Regions from separate parts of the Vibrio sp. 704 genome, predicted to be linked through region 2. Evidence: predicted binding sites of a transcription regulator. Region 2 holds the regulator's gene; each other region holds the start of a gene.

What was found. Region 2 encodes PurR, which represses purine synthesis genes. Its sites were predicted from a motif close to TNANGNAAACGTTTNCNTNA; they were not measured.
Region 1: the regulator PurR is predicted to act here: its motif matches at 1,995-2,014, upstream of purM (phosphoribosylformylglycinamidine cyclo-ligase).
Region 3: the regulator PurR is predicted to act here: its motif matches at 1,895-1,914, upstream of folD (bifunctional methylenetetrahydrofolate dehydrogenase/methenyltetrahydrofolate cyclohydrolase FolD).
Region 4: the regulator PurR is predicted to act here: its motif matches at 988-1,007, upstream of purL (phosphoribosylformylglycinamidine synthase).

What each region holds. Positions count from the first base shown of each region.
Region 1 is NZ_JAWOUH010000019.1:64,817-68,494, reverse strand. Features, by position in the region: gene R7R24_RS19715 (uracil-xanthine permease family protein) at 1-1,155, shown strand, start outside; gene upp (uracil phosphoribosyltransferase) at 1,272-1,898, opposite strand; gene purM (phosphoribosylformylglycinamidine cyclo-ligase) at 2,078-3,118, shown strand; gene purN (phosphoribosylglycinamide formyltransferase) at 3,270-3,678, shown strand, end outside.
Region 2 is NZ_JAWOUH010000003.1:95,050-98,727, reverse strand. Features, by position in the region: gene torR (two-component system response regulator TorR) at 1-242, opposite strand, end outside; gene torD (molecular chaperone TorD) at 509-1,156, shown strand; gene purR (HTH-type transcriptional repressor PurR) at 1,625-2,629, shown strand; cyclic di-GMP riboswitch class I at 2,917-3,006, shown strand; gene R7R24_RS06465 (TfoX/Sxy family DNA transformation protein) at 3,123-3,678, shown strand, end outside.
Region 3 is NZ_JAWOUH010000011.1:62,446-66,123, forward strand. Features, by position in the region: gene R7R24_RS15470 (class I SAM-dependent methyltransferase) at 1-1,540, opposite strand, end outside; tRNA gene R7R24_RS15475 (tRNA-Arg) at 1,704-1,780, opposite strand; gene folD (bifunctional methylenetetrahydrofolate dehydrogenase/methenyltetrahydrofolate cyclohydrolase FolD) at 1,984-2,844, shown strand; gene R7R24_RS15485 (NupC/NupG family nucleoside CNT transporter) at 2,913-3,678, opposite strand, start outside.
Region 4 is NZ_JAWOUH010000012.1:75,554-79,231, reverse strand. Features, by position in the region: gene mltF (membrane-bound lytic murein transglycosylase MltF) at 1-849, opposite strand, end outside; gene purL (phosphoribosylformylglycinamidine synthase) at 1,149-3,678, shown strand, end outside.

The DNA.
Region 1 (3,678 bases), on a different contig from region 2:
TTTGGTGCCGGTGTCGGTACCCTCCTCTTCCAATTAATGACTAAACGTTCTGTTCCCATCTTCCTTGCCTCTTCTTTTGCGTTTATTGCTCCTATTATGTTCGGTATCCAAACTTGGGGTATCGGTGCAACGATGGGCGGCTTGATGGCAGCTGGCTTAGTTTATGTGGCTCTAGGGGCGATGATCAAAGTGCGTGGTGTTGGATTTATCCATAAAATTCTCCCGCCCGTTGTCGTTGGCCCTGTGATCATGGTTATCGGCCTTGGCCTTGCCCCAACAGCAGTGAACATGGCGGTAGGTAAAACTGGTGATGGAGCTGCACAGCTAGTTAATGGTGATGCTGCGATCATTATCTCGGCGGTCTCACTGCTCACAACCATTGTACTCAGCGTTTTTGCAAAAGGCTTTTTGAAGCTCGTTCCTATTGTTGGTGGTATTCTTGCTGGTTACTCTGTTTCTCTATTCTACGGTGTGGTTGATTTCACTCCCGTAGAACAAGCGGCTTGGCTAGCCATGCCAAACTTCACCGCGCCAGAGTTCAATATCAACGCAATTTTGTTCATGATTCCTGTCGCTATCGCACCTGCGGTTGAGCACGTAGGTGACATGCTTGCTATCTCAAACGTTACAGGTAAAAACTACCTGAAAAAACCAGGCCTTCACCGCACAATCGCAGGTGACGGGGTGGCAACTATCGCAGCTTCGATGGTGGGTGCTCCACCAAACACCACTTACAGTGAAGTAACAGGAGCGGTAATGCTAACCAAAGCATTTAACCCTGTGATCATGACTTGGGCAGCAATCACCGCAATCGTACTTGCATTGGTAGGTAAGCTAGGTGCGGTTCTTCAAACGATTCCAGTACCTGTCATGGGCGGTATCATGATTCTGCTGTTCGGCTCTATCGCAACGGTAGGCCTCAACACACTGATCAAGAATAACGTTGATTTACATAAGTCTCGTAATCTAGTGATTGTTGCCGTAACCCTTGTGTTTGGCATTGGTGGTATGGCCTTCGGTATTGGTGAGTTCAGTCTACAAGGTGTGAGTCTATGCGGTATCGTGGCAATTATTCTTAACCTTGTGCTACCAAACGATTTAGGTGAAAACCACGTTGTAGATAACGCACAAATGGAAGAAGAAAGCGCGAAATAGTTCGTTTGCGCCGCTTTATTAGTTGGCGTGTCTTACTCTTCTCCTCTTGTAGATACAAAAAAGGCTTGGTTTTCACCAAGCCTTTTTCTGTTCAGTCATAGTAATACATCAAAGAATTACTTAGTACCGAAGATCTTATCACCTGCATCGCCTAGACCCGGAACGATGTAGCCTTTGTCATTAAGCTTCTCATCGATTGCCGCAGTGTATAGCTCAACATCTGGGTGTGCTTTTTCTAGCGCTTCAATACCTTCTGGTGCAGCAACAAGTACCAGCACTTTGATTTGGTTACAACCTTTCTCTTTTAGGAGATCGATCGTAGCAATCATAGAACCACCTGTTGCAAGCATTGGGTCAACAACAAGCGCAATACGCTCCTCGATGTTTGAAGCAAGCTTGTTGAAGTAAGGAACTGGCTCAAGCGTTTCTTCATCACGGTAAATACCCACAACACTGATACGTGCGCTTGGCATGTGCTCAAGAACTCCATCCATCATGCCTAGACCTGCACGTAGGATTGGCACTACGGTTACTTTTTTACCTTTAATCTGGTCTACTTCTACCGGACCGTTCCAACCATCAATGGTCACTTTTTCTGTTTCAAAGTCTGACGTTGCTTCGTAAGTAAGTAGGCTACCGACCTCAGTCGCTAACTCACGAAAACGTTTTGTGCTGATGTCACCTTCTCTCATTAGACCAATTTTATGTTTTACTAGAGGGTGCTTTACTTCAACAACTTTCATGTCCATCTCCGGCTATAGTTGGCAATATTTAAACAAACCTTCAGATTATACATGATTTTCACAGGGATATCAGGATAAATCACTAAAGAAAAAAACAGACGCAAACGTTTGCTATCTATGTTTAAGCACTGTTAGAATAGCGCCGTTTTCATATCCAACTTAATACCGAGGACTTCCCTGTGAGTGGTAACAACTCTTCTCTTAGCTATAAAGACGCTGGTGTAGATATTGATGCAGGCAACGCGCTTGTGGATCGTATTAAGGGTGCGGTAAAACGTACTCGTCGCCCTGAAGTTATGGGTGGTATCGGTGGTTTTGGCGCGCTATGCGAATTGCCAACTAAATACAAACAACCTGTACTGGTTTCTGGTACTGATGGCGTTGGCACAAAACTTCGCCTAGCACTGGATATGAACAAGCACGACACGATTGGCATCGACCTAGTGGCAATGTGTGTAAATGATCTTATCGTGCAAGGCGCAGAGCCACTGTTTTTCCTAGATTACTACGCAACAGGCAAACTAGACGTTGATACCGCAGCGGATGTTGTTTCAGGTATCGCAGAAGGGTGTGTTCAAGCAGGTTGTGCCCTAATTGGTGGCGAAACTGCGGAGATGCCTGGCATGTATGAAGGCGAAGACTACGACGTAGCTGGTTTCTGTGTTGGCGTAGTAGAAAAAGAAGACGTGATTGACGGCACGAAAGTCGCTGCTGGTGATGCACTTATCGCTGTTGGTTCAAGCGGCCCACACTCAAACGGTTACTCCCTTATCCGTAAGATCCTAGAAGTATCTGGTGCAGATAAGAGCGAAGAGCTAGCAGGCCGCACTATTGGTGAGCACCTACTAGAACCAACAAAAATTTACATCAAGTCAGCACTTAAGATGATTGAGAAACACGACATCCATGCGATTTCTCATATCACTGGTGGTGGTTTCTGGGAAAACATCCCACGCGTACTGCCTGAAGGCACGAAAGCAGTTATCGATGGTAACAGTTGGGAATGGCCAGTTATCTTCAAGTGGCTACAAGAGAAAGGCAACGTCGACACACACGAAATGTACCGCACATTCAACTGTGGTGTAGGTCTAATCGTCGCACTACCGAAAGACCAGGCAGATGCAGCAGTTGCTCTTCTTAAAGAAGAAGGCGAAAACGCGTGGGTGATTGGTCAAATCGCACAAGCAGACGCGAACGAAGAGCAAGTTGAAATCCAATAATTTGCAAATCGAGCTCAAAAGATAAGAAGAATGAGGACACTAGATGACTAGGTCCTCATTTTGCTATCTAGAACACTAAAAACCATTCTATTAGTAGGTAGTTTAGAAGCTACATAACTCCAACCTACAATACCAAGGCGCTCTCGACATCATGAAAAACCATACCCTAAAAAACATTGTGGTCCTCATCTCGGGTAACGGAAGTAACCTGCAAGCTATCTTGGAAGCTTGCGAAGACAGCATGCCAAACGCACGAGTGGCAGCCGTGTTCTCTAACAAAGCAGATGCTTTTGGTTTAGAACGTGCAAAAAAGTTTGATGTGGACGGTCACTTTGTCGACCCTAAAGCATTCAGCTCGCGTGAAAGCTTTGATGCAGAGCTAATGAGTCAAATAGATGAATACCAACCAGACGTGATTATTCTTGCTGGTTACATGCGCATTCTGAGCAGCGCATTTGTTTCTCATTACATGGGTAAGATGATCAATATCCACCCTTCTCTTCTACCAAAATATCCTGGGCTACACACACACCAGAGAGCAATTGATGCTGGCGATAAAG
Region 2 (3,678 bases):
CCTGTTACTAATATGATACCAATATCCGATTGGCTACGTAACTCACGAGTAAGCATCAGGCCGTCTTCACCAGGCAGGTTAATATCCAGCATGATCAGGTCTACATCGCCCGCTTGCAAAACTTCACGCATTTCTGCGCCACTCTCTGCTTCGCTGACTTGGTAGCCCTCATTTTGGAAATATCCCGCAAGCTTACTACGAGTTACAACATCATCTTCTACGACTAATACGTGATAGCTCATTTACACCACTTTTCTGTCTTCTTATTATCCAAGACGTATTCTATTCATAACTAGTAACATTTCTAGTCATAGATACATTAAAACGCAAGATTTAGCGTTTTTATTGATTCAAAACAAGCTTGCCCATTGCTATTAATAAACGGTCATTTTTGACCATAAAACACAACAATTATAGTTACTGCTATTCATTTTAATTGATTACACTTAGGGGATATCCCTAATTGACTTTGTGATGCATGACTTGAAGCATCATTCAGGAGCCCAAAATGCAAGAAGTGAAAGCTTTTAATGAAAAACGCGCTGAAATTTACTGGTGGTTTTCGAGCTTGTTCGCAAAAGAACTAACAGAGAAAGAATTGGAAGCCTATCACAGTGTTGAAATTCGCAGTTTTCTCGCAGGTTTAGGTGAAAATGAGTCGCTGAAACCAGCTGTTGATAGCCTAGTTGATGCATTGAATCGGTTACAAGATCGTGAAGATGCACAACTAGAGCTTGCAGCTGACTTTTGTGAACTGTTTTTGAAGACAGAAAAATACGGCGCTCTTCCTTACGCATCCATGTACATTGGTGAATCAGGTTTACTGAATGACAAGCCAGCTGAGGAAATGGAAAAGTTGATGGCTGAATTTGGCGTTCAAGTAGACGAAAACCTAAAGGAACCTGCGGATCACTTAGCCGTTGAGCTCGACTTTCTCGGGAACATGATTATCCGCTCAAACGAGCTTGAACAAGAAAAACACATGGAAGAAGCCTTCGTTAAACAAAACGACTTTATCCAGCAACAATTGATGTCTTGGTTACCTCAGTTTTCAGACAAATGTAAAAAATTCGACGAATTTGGATTTTACTCGAGTGTCGCGAAACTATTAGTTGCATTTTGTAAACTAGACAGCGCCTACCTTCTTGGTGAATAATTGCCGCCTATTTTTAGGGAGCCTGCCTATCGGGCTTCCTGTATGCCTGAAAGTGACCAATTGTAAGTAACTTGGGTATAATATTCGTTTGCCTTAACTTAGCGCAAAGACGCTTGGTTATTTAGCAGTCAAAATGTGACTTCAAATACACAAATCTCTTGCTGAAAACATTGCTAGTCAGTCCACATAGGGCTAAAATGTGAGCGCAAACGATTAAATATGATTTATATGTAAACCGCTGAAATATAGCGGTTTTTGTGTTTTCTTAACAGGTTGATGGCAATTTCTCATCAGATAGAAAAAAGATAAAATTCATCGACCGATGCTGCTACGTACCCTTTTGTCGCACTTGGATCAACCGCTGCCGAGACACTTAGCGCCAATTTTATATTGCTAGGTGTGAAACCATTAGAGCATCAGGTACATCCAATACGACATATTTCAGTAGCTCGATACAGGACACCATTTATGGCCACGATAAAAGACGTTGCTCGCTTAGCCGGCGTTTCCACTACGACAGTTTCGCACGTTATCAATAAAACGCGTTTCGTTGCAGAAGCAACGCAAGAAAAAGTAATGAAAGCCGTTGACGAGCTGAATTACGCGCCAAGTGCCGTTGCACGCAGCCTAAAATGCAACTCAACTCGTACGATTGGCATGTTAGTAACTCAATCAACTAACCTATTTTTCTCAGAAGTGATTGATGGCGTTGAGAGCTACTGTTACCGCCAAGGCTATACTCTGATTTTATGTAACACAGGCGGGATTTACGAAAAACAACGCGATTACATTCGTATGCTGGCTGAAAAGCGCGTTGATGGCATCCTAGTGATGTGTTCTGACTTAACCGAAGAACTAAAAGAGATGCTTGACCGTCATGCGGACATTCCTAAAGTGGTCATGGATTGGGGCCCAGAGAGCTCACAAGCAGACAAGATCATGGATAACTCAGAAGAAGGTGGCTACATTGCAACCAAACATCTGATTGACAATGGTCATACGGATATCGCTTGTCTAAGCGGTCATTTTGAAAAGCTTGCTTGCCAAGAGCGCATTGCAGGTTTCCGTCGCGCAATGAGCGAAGCGAACCTAGCTGTAAATGAAGACTGGATCCTTGAAGGTAACTTTGAATGTGATACGGCCGTATTAGTTGCAGATAAAATTACCGCAATGGACAAGCGCCCGACGGCGGTATTCTGTTTTAACGACACAATGGCTCTCGGCCTAATGAGCCGCTTGCAACAAAACGGGATCAAAATTCCTGAAGATATTTCAGTGATCGGCTACGACAACATCGAGCTTGCAGAATACTTCTCTCCACCGCTAACGACTATCCACCAACCTAAACGTCGTGTTGGTAAAAATGCATTCGAAATTCTACTTGAGCGTATCAAAGATAAAGAACACGAAAAACGAATTTTCGAAATGCAACCTGAGCTTGTAATTCGAAATACTGTGAAAAAAATGAACTAAATTTCACTGTATTTAACCGTGTTAAATAAGCGCTCTACAGGGGCGCTTATTTTTTTGGAAAAATTAAGCATTCTCTAATACTTCACACCACTCTAATAACAATTGACTAACGTTAACTCCCTGTTTTATATAAATGTAATATATATTAAGAACTCCTTTTCAAAGGCCAATTTGCACCTTTCCATATGCAAAATAGAGCATTCAACCTATCATTTTTATTGAACCGAAATCACACTTTTAACGCTAAACCGTGATGTTAATTCAATATAAGAAGTATGCTCATTGTGTCACGCACAGGGCAAACCATTCGAAAGAGTGGGACGCAAAGCCTCCGGCCTGAACCATATTACGATATGGAAGGTAGCGGGGTTACCGATGGCAAGTGTGTAAGCAATGACTTTACTCTGTAATGACATTGTTTTTACGCATGTTTGCTACTCTCTCGGACCTGACTTTTGGTGGCGTAATATTAATTACACCGAGATAACAAAACATGGATAAACCGATACTCAAAGACTCTATGAAGCTATTTGAGGCACTTGGTAATATCAAGTCGCGCTCAATGTTTGGTGGCTTCGGACTATTCGCTGATGAAACAATGTTTGCACTAGTGGTAAACAATCAGCTTCATATCAGAGCAGACCAAAAAACTTCATCTGACTTCGAGAAACAAGGGCTAAAGCCTTACGTTTATAAAAAACGTGGCTTTCCAGTCGTTACAAAGTACTACGCTATTTCCAGCGATTTATGGGAATCAAGCGAACGCTTAATCGAAGTAGCGAATCAATCATTGAAAAAGGCAAAGCTTGAGAAAGAACAGCAAGCAAGTACAAAGCCTAACCGTTTGAAAGATTTGCCTAACTTACGACTGGCTACCGAGCGCATGCTAAAAAAAGCCGGCATCGAATCCGTAGAGAAGCTTGAAGAGGAAGGTGCGCTTAACGCCTATAAAGCGATAAGAGATACGCACTCTGCAACCGTCAACATTGAGTTGCTATGGGCACTAGAAGGTGCTATCAACGGCACTCATTGGAGTGTGGTACCTCAAG
Region 3 (3,678 bases), on a different contig from region 2:
CTCCCCAAGCTAACTGCCACCAATCCAAAATTCGCGGCTTGGATGCGTTTAATCGATAGCTAGCAGGAATACGATCACGCTTGTTTAGGTTTTCAACCTTAGATGTTGGTAGTAAGTTCCACTTATCATTGTTGGGCCAATAAGCAAATGGCAAACAGTGATCAACGTGATACTCATTTCGTAATTTGCTTCCACTCCATACACTGACAATGTCGCAATGGCTGAGCTTCAACTGTTCAATTCTCTTTCGCACGACTCGCGTATCATGGTCTTTATCAATCCAGACCAAACAATCATGATACGTTTGCAGTGGAATACCCCGCTCTTGATTAGACCGAAATCGTTGCATTTCCATAATCCATTGGTTGACCACCAGCGGCTCAATCCAAGAGTTATACAATCGAAAACAATCCCAAAGGCTTTCATCCAACACAAACAGCCCATAACCTTCGAGGAACTCGCTATCCACAACAATTGAACGTTTTGGCTTCTTAGCTGAACGAATCATTTCAAAGTAAGGGTTTGATTTATCACCTTGATAGGTAAAAGTGACGGGACCATCTTTTATGGTTTTTAAGCTGTCTTTTATCGCTTTATCAAGCGCCACTGCATCTTCACCAAAAAATGTCGTGCCTATAGCAAGATCATCAGGACTTAAATGGGAAAGTCTGCCCCAGCCATCGGGCTTTATAAAACCTAGCCCTTTAGACGAGTTCGAGCTTTGCTGGATGTTCTCTTTATCGATTAAACGCTTAAATTGACGAATCCAATATAAGCCAACTAATCCTAATGGGATTGCAACTTTACCTTCGCTGCGATCAACCACTGCACCAGAATGAGCGTCTGCAATACGTAGTAAAGTACGTAGTAGTGCGAGCTTATAGGTAGCCGATTTGGAATCATTGACGATAATGTGGCGAACCTTATTCAGATCACCGGAACCATCATCAGGCAAAGACATCACTACAGTTTGCCAAGATACACCCGTTCGCTTTAACTGATCGTCATCGAGAGATACGTTTCTCACCATTAAAGCGCTATTCTTTGCAAACTTTTCGAGCTCTTCAACCGATACGGGATAAGCTTTACGACCGTCAGAAAAGTCACCGTGACGAAGGCTAATCACCAATCGACCATTAGGCGCTAACAAATTTGCAAGTTTGCGAAATGCACGTTCACGGTGCGTAGGCGCAAGATGCATCCATACCGCACTGACAAGAATTAAATCGAAGCGAAAGCCAAGATTAATGGTTTTCTCAAGCTTAGGTAATGCATCTTCAAGCCAAGTAACGGAATCGCCACAGTAAGACTTACCAAGCCTTAGAAGTGCTTGAGCAGGCTCGATCGCAACAACTTCACACCCATGCTCAGCCATCCATTTCGCGTCTCGACCAGAGCCCGCGCCAACATCTAACACACGATCTCCAGCCTGGGGCCAGAAGACTCTCCAACTCGCGTGGACATCCTCAAACTGGATCGATGTGTATTGCTTCGCGAAAGAGTCGGCGTGTCGGTCATAAAAGTTAGAAGTGGCAGGCATAAAGGTTAACGAAAGGTAATTAATATGCGTCCATATTAATTGCTAGAAATTGCAATGGCTAGAATGCCATTCAAAAGTTGTAGATAGAGTGGCAATTACAGCCAAAAACCTAAAAACGACAAAGCCCCGACAACTCAAAGAGTTATCGAGGCTTTTGAATAAATGGCACGCCCTATTGGATTCGAACCAATGACCACATCCTTAGAAGGGACGTGCTCTATCCAGCTGAGCTAAGGGCGCGCTACAGGGACAGGATTATACGAGTTCAAACGGGTAAATCAACGGGTTTTCATAACATTCTGATCTGAATGCCTAAAAAAAGTCCATTAAAACGCTTAATGTTCAAAAACACCACAAAGCAAACGTTTGCGTATGGATGTTAATAAGAAATTCTGCGACAATGCGCCGCAGATAATCTGCCTTCTTAATTTATAAGGAAAGTCATGACTGCTCAAAATATAGACGGAACTCTCATTTCCCAAACTGTTCGATCCGAAGTGGCTGCACGTGTTAAAGCACGTGTTGAAGCTGGGCTACGTGCTCCTGGTTTAGCAGTGGTTCTAGTTGGTGAAGATCCTGCTTCTCAGGTTTATGTCGGTAGCAAACGCCGCGCATGTGAAGAAGTTGGGTTTGTTTCTAAGTCTTTTGACCTTCCTGCGTCTAGCTCAGAAGAAGAGTTACTAGCTCTGATTGATGAATTAAACAACGATGATGAAATTGACGGCATTCTAGTGCAATTACCCCTTCCTGCGGGCATAGACACAACACATGTTTTAGAGCGCATTCACCCAGAGAAGGACGTGGATGGCTTCCATCCTTACAACGTTGGTCGTCTTGCGCAGCGTATTCCAAAGCTTCGCTCTTGCACGCCAAAGGGCATCATTACCCTACTCGACCGTTACAACATTGAGCTACGTGGTAAACATGCGGTTGTGGTTGGTGCATCAAACATTGTTGGTCGTCCAATGACACTTGAGCTGCTGCTTGCGGGCTGCACAACAACAACATGTCACCGTTTTACCAAAGACCTAGAGAGTCATGTGCGTCAAGCTGACGTTGTCGTGGTGGCGGTTGGTAAGCCTAACTTCATCCCTGGTGAGTGGATTAAAAAAGGCGCAGTGGTGGTCGATGTCGGTATTAACCGTCTTGATTCAGGCAAACTAGTTGGCGACGTGGAATACGACAAAGCACGTGAAAGTGCGAGCTTTATTACTCCTGTTCCTGGTGGCGTTGGCCCAATGACCGTCGCAAGTTTAATTGAGAACACGATGCTCGCTTGCGAACAGTTCCACACAGACAAATAACGTAAAACTTCAGATACGAAAAAGGCTCCGCAAGGAGCCTTTTTGCTAATTGTTGATATCTATTTCAATTACAGACTTAAAATCACGCCCGCAATAGAAGCGCTCATTAAGTTCGCCATGACACCAGCGATAATCGCACGGAAACCATGCTTAGAGACAAATGCACGCTTTTCTGGTACCAAAGAGCCCAACCCACCAATCAGCATCGCCATGCTTGAGATATTTGCAAAACCACACAAAGCAAACGTCACGATTGCTTGTGAGTGTTCACTAAGTTGAGACTTCACTTCTGCAAGCTGGATGAAAGCGACGAACTCATTCACCACAATCTTGTTACCAATCAGCGAGCCTGCTGTGGTTGCTTCTTGCCATGGTATACCCAACAACCAAGCGACTGGCGCAAACACAAAACCTAGGATGAGCTCAAAACTTAATGGTGTCCCAATCAGATCACCTATCCAGCCTAACATGCCGTTTAGCATTGCAATGACACTAATAAACGCCAGTAACGTACCACCGACCGATACAGCAATGCGTACACCCGCCATGGCACCATCGGCTAATGCTTCTACTACGTTGGTTGCACGTGGAATTTCAACTTGGCTAATGTCGATATCTGCTGCTTTATCCGTATCTTCTGGCATTAAAATTTTTGCCATCAACAAGCCGGCAGGTGCCGACATAAATGCAGCAGCAATAAGATAATTGAGGTCGACACCCAGTGATGCGTAACCAACCAACGTTCCGCCAGCAACTGACGCTAAACCACCTGTCATAACTGCAAAGAACTGCGAGTCAGTCATGTGTTTTAGGTAAGGCTTTACCATTAATGGT
Region 4 (3,678 bases), on a different contig from region 2:
ATGACCAATGTACTTTTCTTCGAGGGTGGACAGTTCTCCTGATTGTTTGATGTTACCGAAAAACTCTATCAGCATCGCATACAAACTTTCGTCTTCAGAGCGTCGAGTAAACCAAGATACTGGTTGATCTTCTGTAAGTTCAAACGCGAGCGCAAGATCGGGGTAAAGGCGTTGAGCAAGGGAAAGTTCCACCGAATCAGTCACAGTAAAACGTAACTCACCCGTCGATACGTATTTGAGTAAGTCTCTCGTGTCAGCATCACCAACAATTTCAAACTGAAGTTCTGGATACTGCTTCTTTAACGCTGTTAGGGTCGGAACATATTGCGATTGTTCAACGATCTTTAATGTTTGAGCGCCTGCATTTGTATCTTCGTCGGACTCGTCGTCTTTCGAGGCTTGGTATTCAATGAGTTGTTCGATATCACGTGGTCGAAGTTGCCCTTTTTTATATACCACTTGTTGGCTTACATAATAATAGGCAGGGCCTGGTCTAAATCGTTTGACTGCTTGTGACGTTTGATTTAAACCCGTAGCGATGATATCGATATCTCCTTTCTTAAGAGCAGGAAAAAGCTCAGCCTGGCGAAAGGCTGGTTTAATCTCGAGTTTGACGCCGAGCTGCTCCGCAAACTGACGCGCCAATTCGTAATCCAACCCTGCGGGACCATCGGGACCTATGTAGTAGGAAAGCTGATTGTTTAGCGTGCCAACACGAAGCACACCACGTTCTTGAATTTTTTCAAATTCACTTTTGGGCTCCGACTCAATCTGGCAAGCAGAGAGTAAAAGAACAGAAACTAAAATTAGAGCACTGCGCTTGAGCCGGTTGAAGTGACTTATTTGCATTAATAGGTACATCTTGGAAAATTTCTATTTGCCTTTATATCAAAGCGAGCTCATGGGGCAAAGTGAATCACACACTTATAACGTGACATTGTGTGTTTTATCGACATTTTAGTTGTAATTCAAATTTGACAAAAAAAATGACGCAAACGGTTGCTTTTGGTGTTACATCACAAAAACAATTACTATATAATGCGCTCGCAATGACGAGGTGGAATCGGCATAGGTTCGACAGGGCTTATTTTAAGTGTCTGAATTTATTCCAATATCACCTTAATCAATTGCATAAGAGACCTAAGCACATGAGAATTTTGCGTGGCTCCCCAGCTCTTTCTGAGTTTCGTGTTAATAAACTACTGGAACTTTGTCGTGAACAAGATCTGCCTGTAACTGGCATTTATGCCGAGTTTATGCACTTTGCCGATCTAAAGTCAGACCTTGATGACCAAGAGTTAGAAAAACTTGAAAAGTTACTAACTTACGGCCCAACCATCGAAGAGCATGAGCCTGAAGGTCTTCTACTTCTTGTCACGCCTCGTCCTGGCACTATCTCGCCTTGGTCTTCTAAATCTACCGATATCGCTGTTAACTGTGGTCTGGATAAAGTGAAACGTCTAGAGCGTGGTACGGCTTATTATGTCGAATCTTCAGTTGTTCTATCAGAAGCTCAAGCTGACGCTGTTAAAGCGTTAATTCACGACCGTATGATGGAAACAGTATTCACAGAATTTGAAGCCGCATCAGCATTATTTACTGTTGCAGAGCCTAAGCCTGTCGCACATGTTGATATCTTAGCTGGCGGTCGTCTTGCGCTTGAAGAGGCAAACGTTTCCCTTGGCTTGGCACTCGCAGAAGATGAAATTGATTACTTGGTAGAGAACTTTACTAAGCTTGGGCGTAACCCAAACGACATTGAATTGATGATGTTTGCTCAGGCGAACTCAGAGCATTGTCGCCACAAAATTTTTAACGCAGATTGGACTATCGACGGGGTAGATCAACCTAAGTCTTTGTTCAAAATGATCAAAAACACTTTTGAAACGACACCTGACTATGTGCTGTCTGCATACAAAGACAACGCAGCCGTTATGACAGGTTCTAAAGCGGGGCGTTTTTTCCCTGACCCTAAATCTCGTCAATACACGTACCACCATGAAGATACGCACATCTTGATGAAGGTAGAAACGCACAACCACCCAACGGCAATCTCTCCGTGGCCGGGCGCATCGACTGGCTCAGGCGGTGAAATTCGTGACGAAGGCGCGACGGGTATCGGCGGTAAGCCAAAAGCGGGTCTGGTTGGTTTTACAACCTCTAACTTACGTATTCCTGGTTTTGAACAGCCATGGGAAACCGACTTCGGCAAGCCGGGTCGTATTGTGAATGCGTTAGACATCATGCTTGAAGGTCCTCTTGGCGGCGCGGCATTCAACAACGAATTTGGTCGTCCAAATCTATTGGGTTACTTCCGTACTTACGAAGAAAAAGTCACTTCTCATGCGGGTGAAGAAATTCGTGGTTACCACAAACCAATCATGATTGCTGGTGGTATGGGTAACATCCGCGATGAACACGTACAGAAGAAAGAGATCCCTGTAGGTGCGAGCCTAATCGTACTTGGTGGTCCGGCAATGAACATCGGTCTTGGTGGTGGTGCGGCATCTTCCATGGCATCTGGTCAGTCAGCAGAAGATCTGGACTTCGCTTCGGTACAGCGTGAAAACCCAGAGATGGAACGTCGCTGTCAGGAAGTGATCGACCGTTGTTGGCAGTTAGGCGACGATAACCCAATCGCATTTATCCACGATGTGGGTGCAGGCGGTATCTCTAACGCATTGCCTGAACTTGTCGACGACGGTGAGCGTGGCGGTAAGTTCCAATTACGCGATGTACCAAACGATGAGCCGGGCATGAGCCCACTGGAAATCTGGTGTAACGAATCACAGGAACGTTACGTTCTAGCGGTAGCGCCAGAAAACATGGAAGCATTCGACGCCATCTGTAAGCGTGAACGCGCACCGTATGCAGTGGTGGGTGTGGCGACAGAAGAGCGTCATCTAACGCTAGAAGATTCTCACTTCGACAATACGCCAATCGATATGCCAATGGATATCCTGCTTGGTAAGCCACCGAAGATGCACCGTGACGCAACCACACTAAAAGTGGAAAGCCCTGCCATTGTTCGTGATGGTATTGAGCTTAATGAAGCGGTGGATCGCGTACTTCGTCTTCCTGCTGTTGCAGAAAAAACATTCCTAATTACTATCGGTGACCGAACAGTAACGGGTCTGGTTGCTCGTGATCAAATGGTTGGTCCTTGGCAGGTACCAGTAGCAAACTGCGCAGTAACAGCGGCAAGCTACGACACTTACCATGGCGAAGCAATGTCGATGGGTGAGCGCACGCCAGTGGCATTACTAGACTTTGGAGCATCGGCTCGCCTAGCCGTTGGTGAGTCACTAACGAACATTGCGGCAACAGACATCGGTGATATTAAACACATTAAACTGTCTGCGAACTGGATGTCTCCAGCGGGTCACCCAGGTGAAGATGCGGGTCTTTACGAAGCAGTGAAAGCGGTTGGTGAAGAATTGTGTCCTGCGTTAGGTTTGACTATCCCAGTAGGTAAAGACTCCATGTCGATGAAAACCAAGTGGGAAGAAAACGGCGAGAGCAAAGAAGTCACTTCTCCACTGTCGTTAGTTATCACGGCATTTGGTCGTGTGGAAGACGTACGTAAGACCGTGACTCCACAACTACGCACTGACAACGGAAAGACTTCTCTAGTTCTTGTTGACTTGGGTAACGGCAAAAACCGCTTAGGTGCGACAG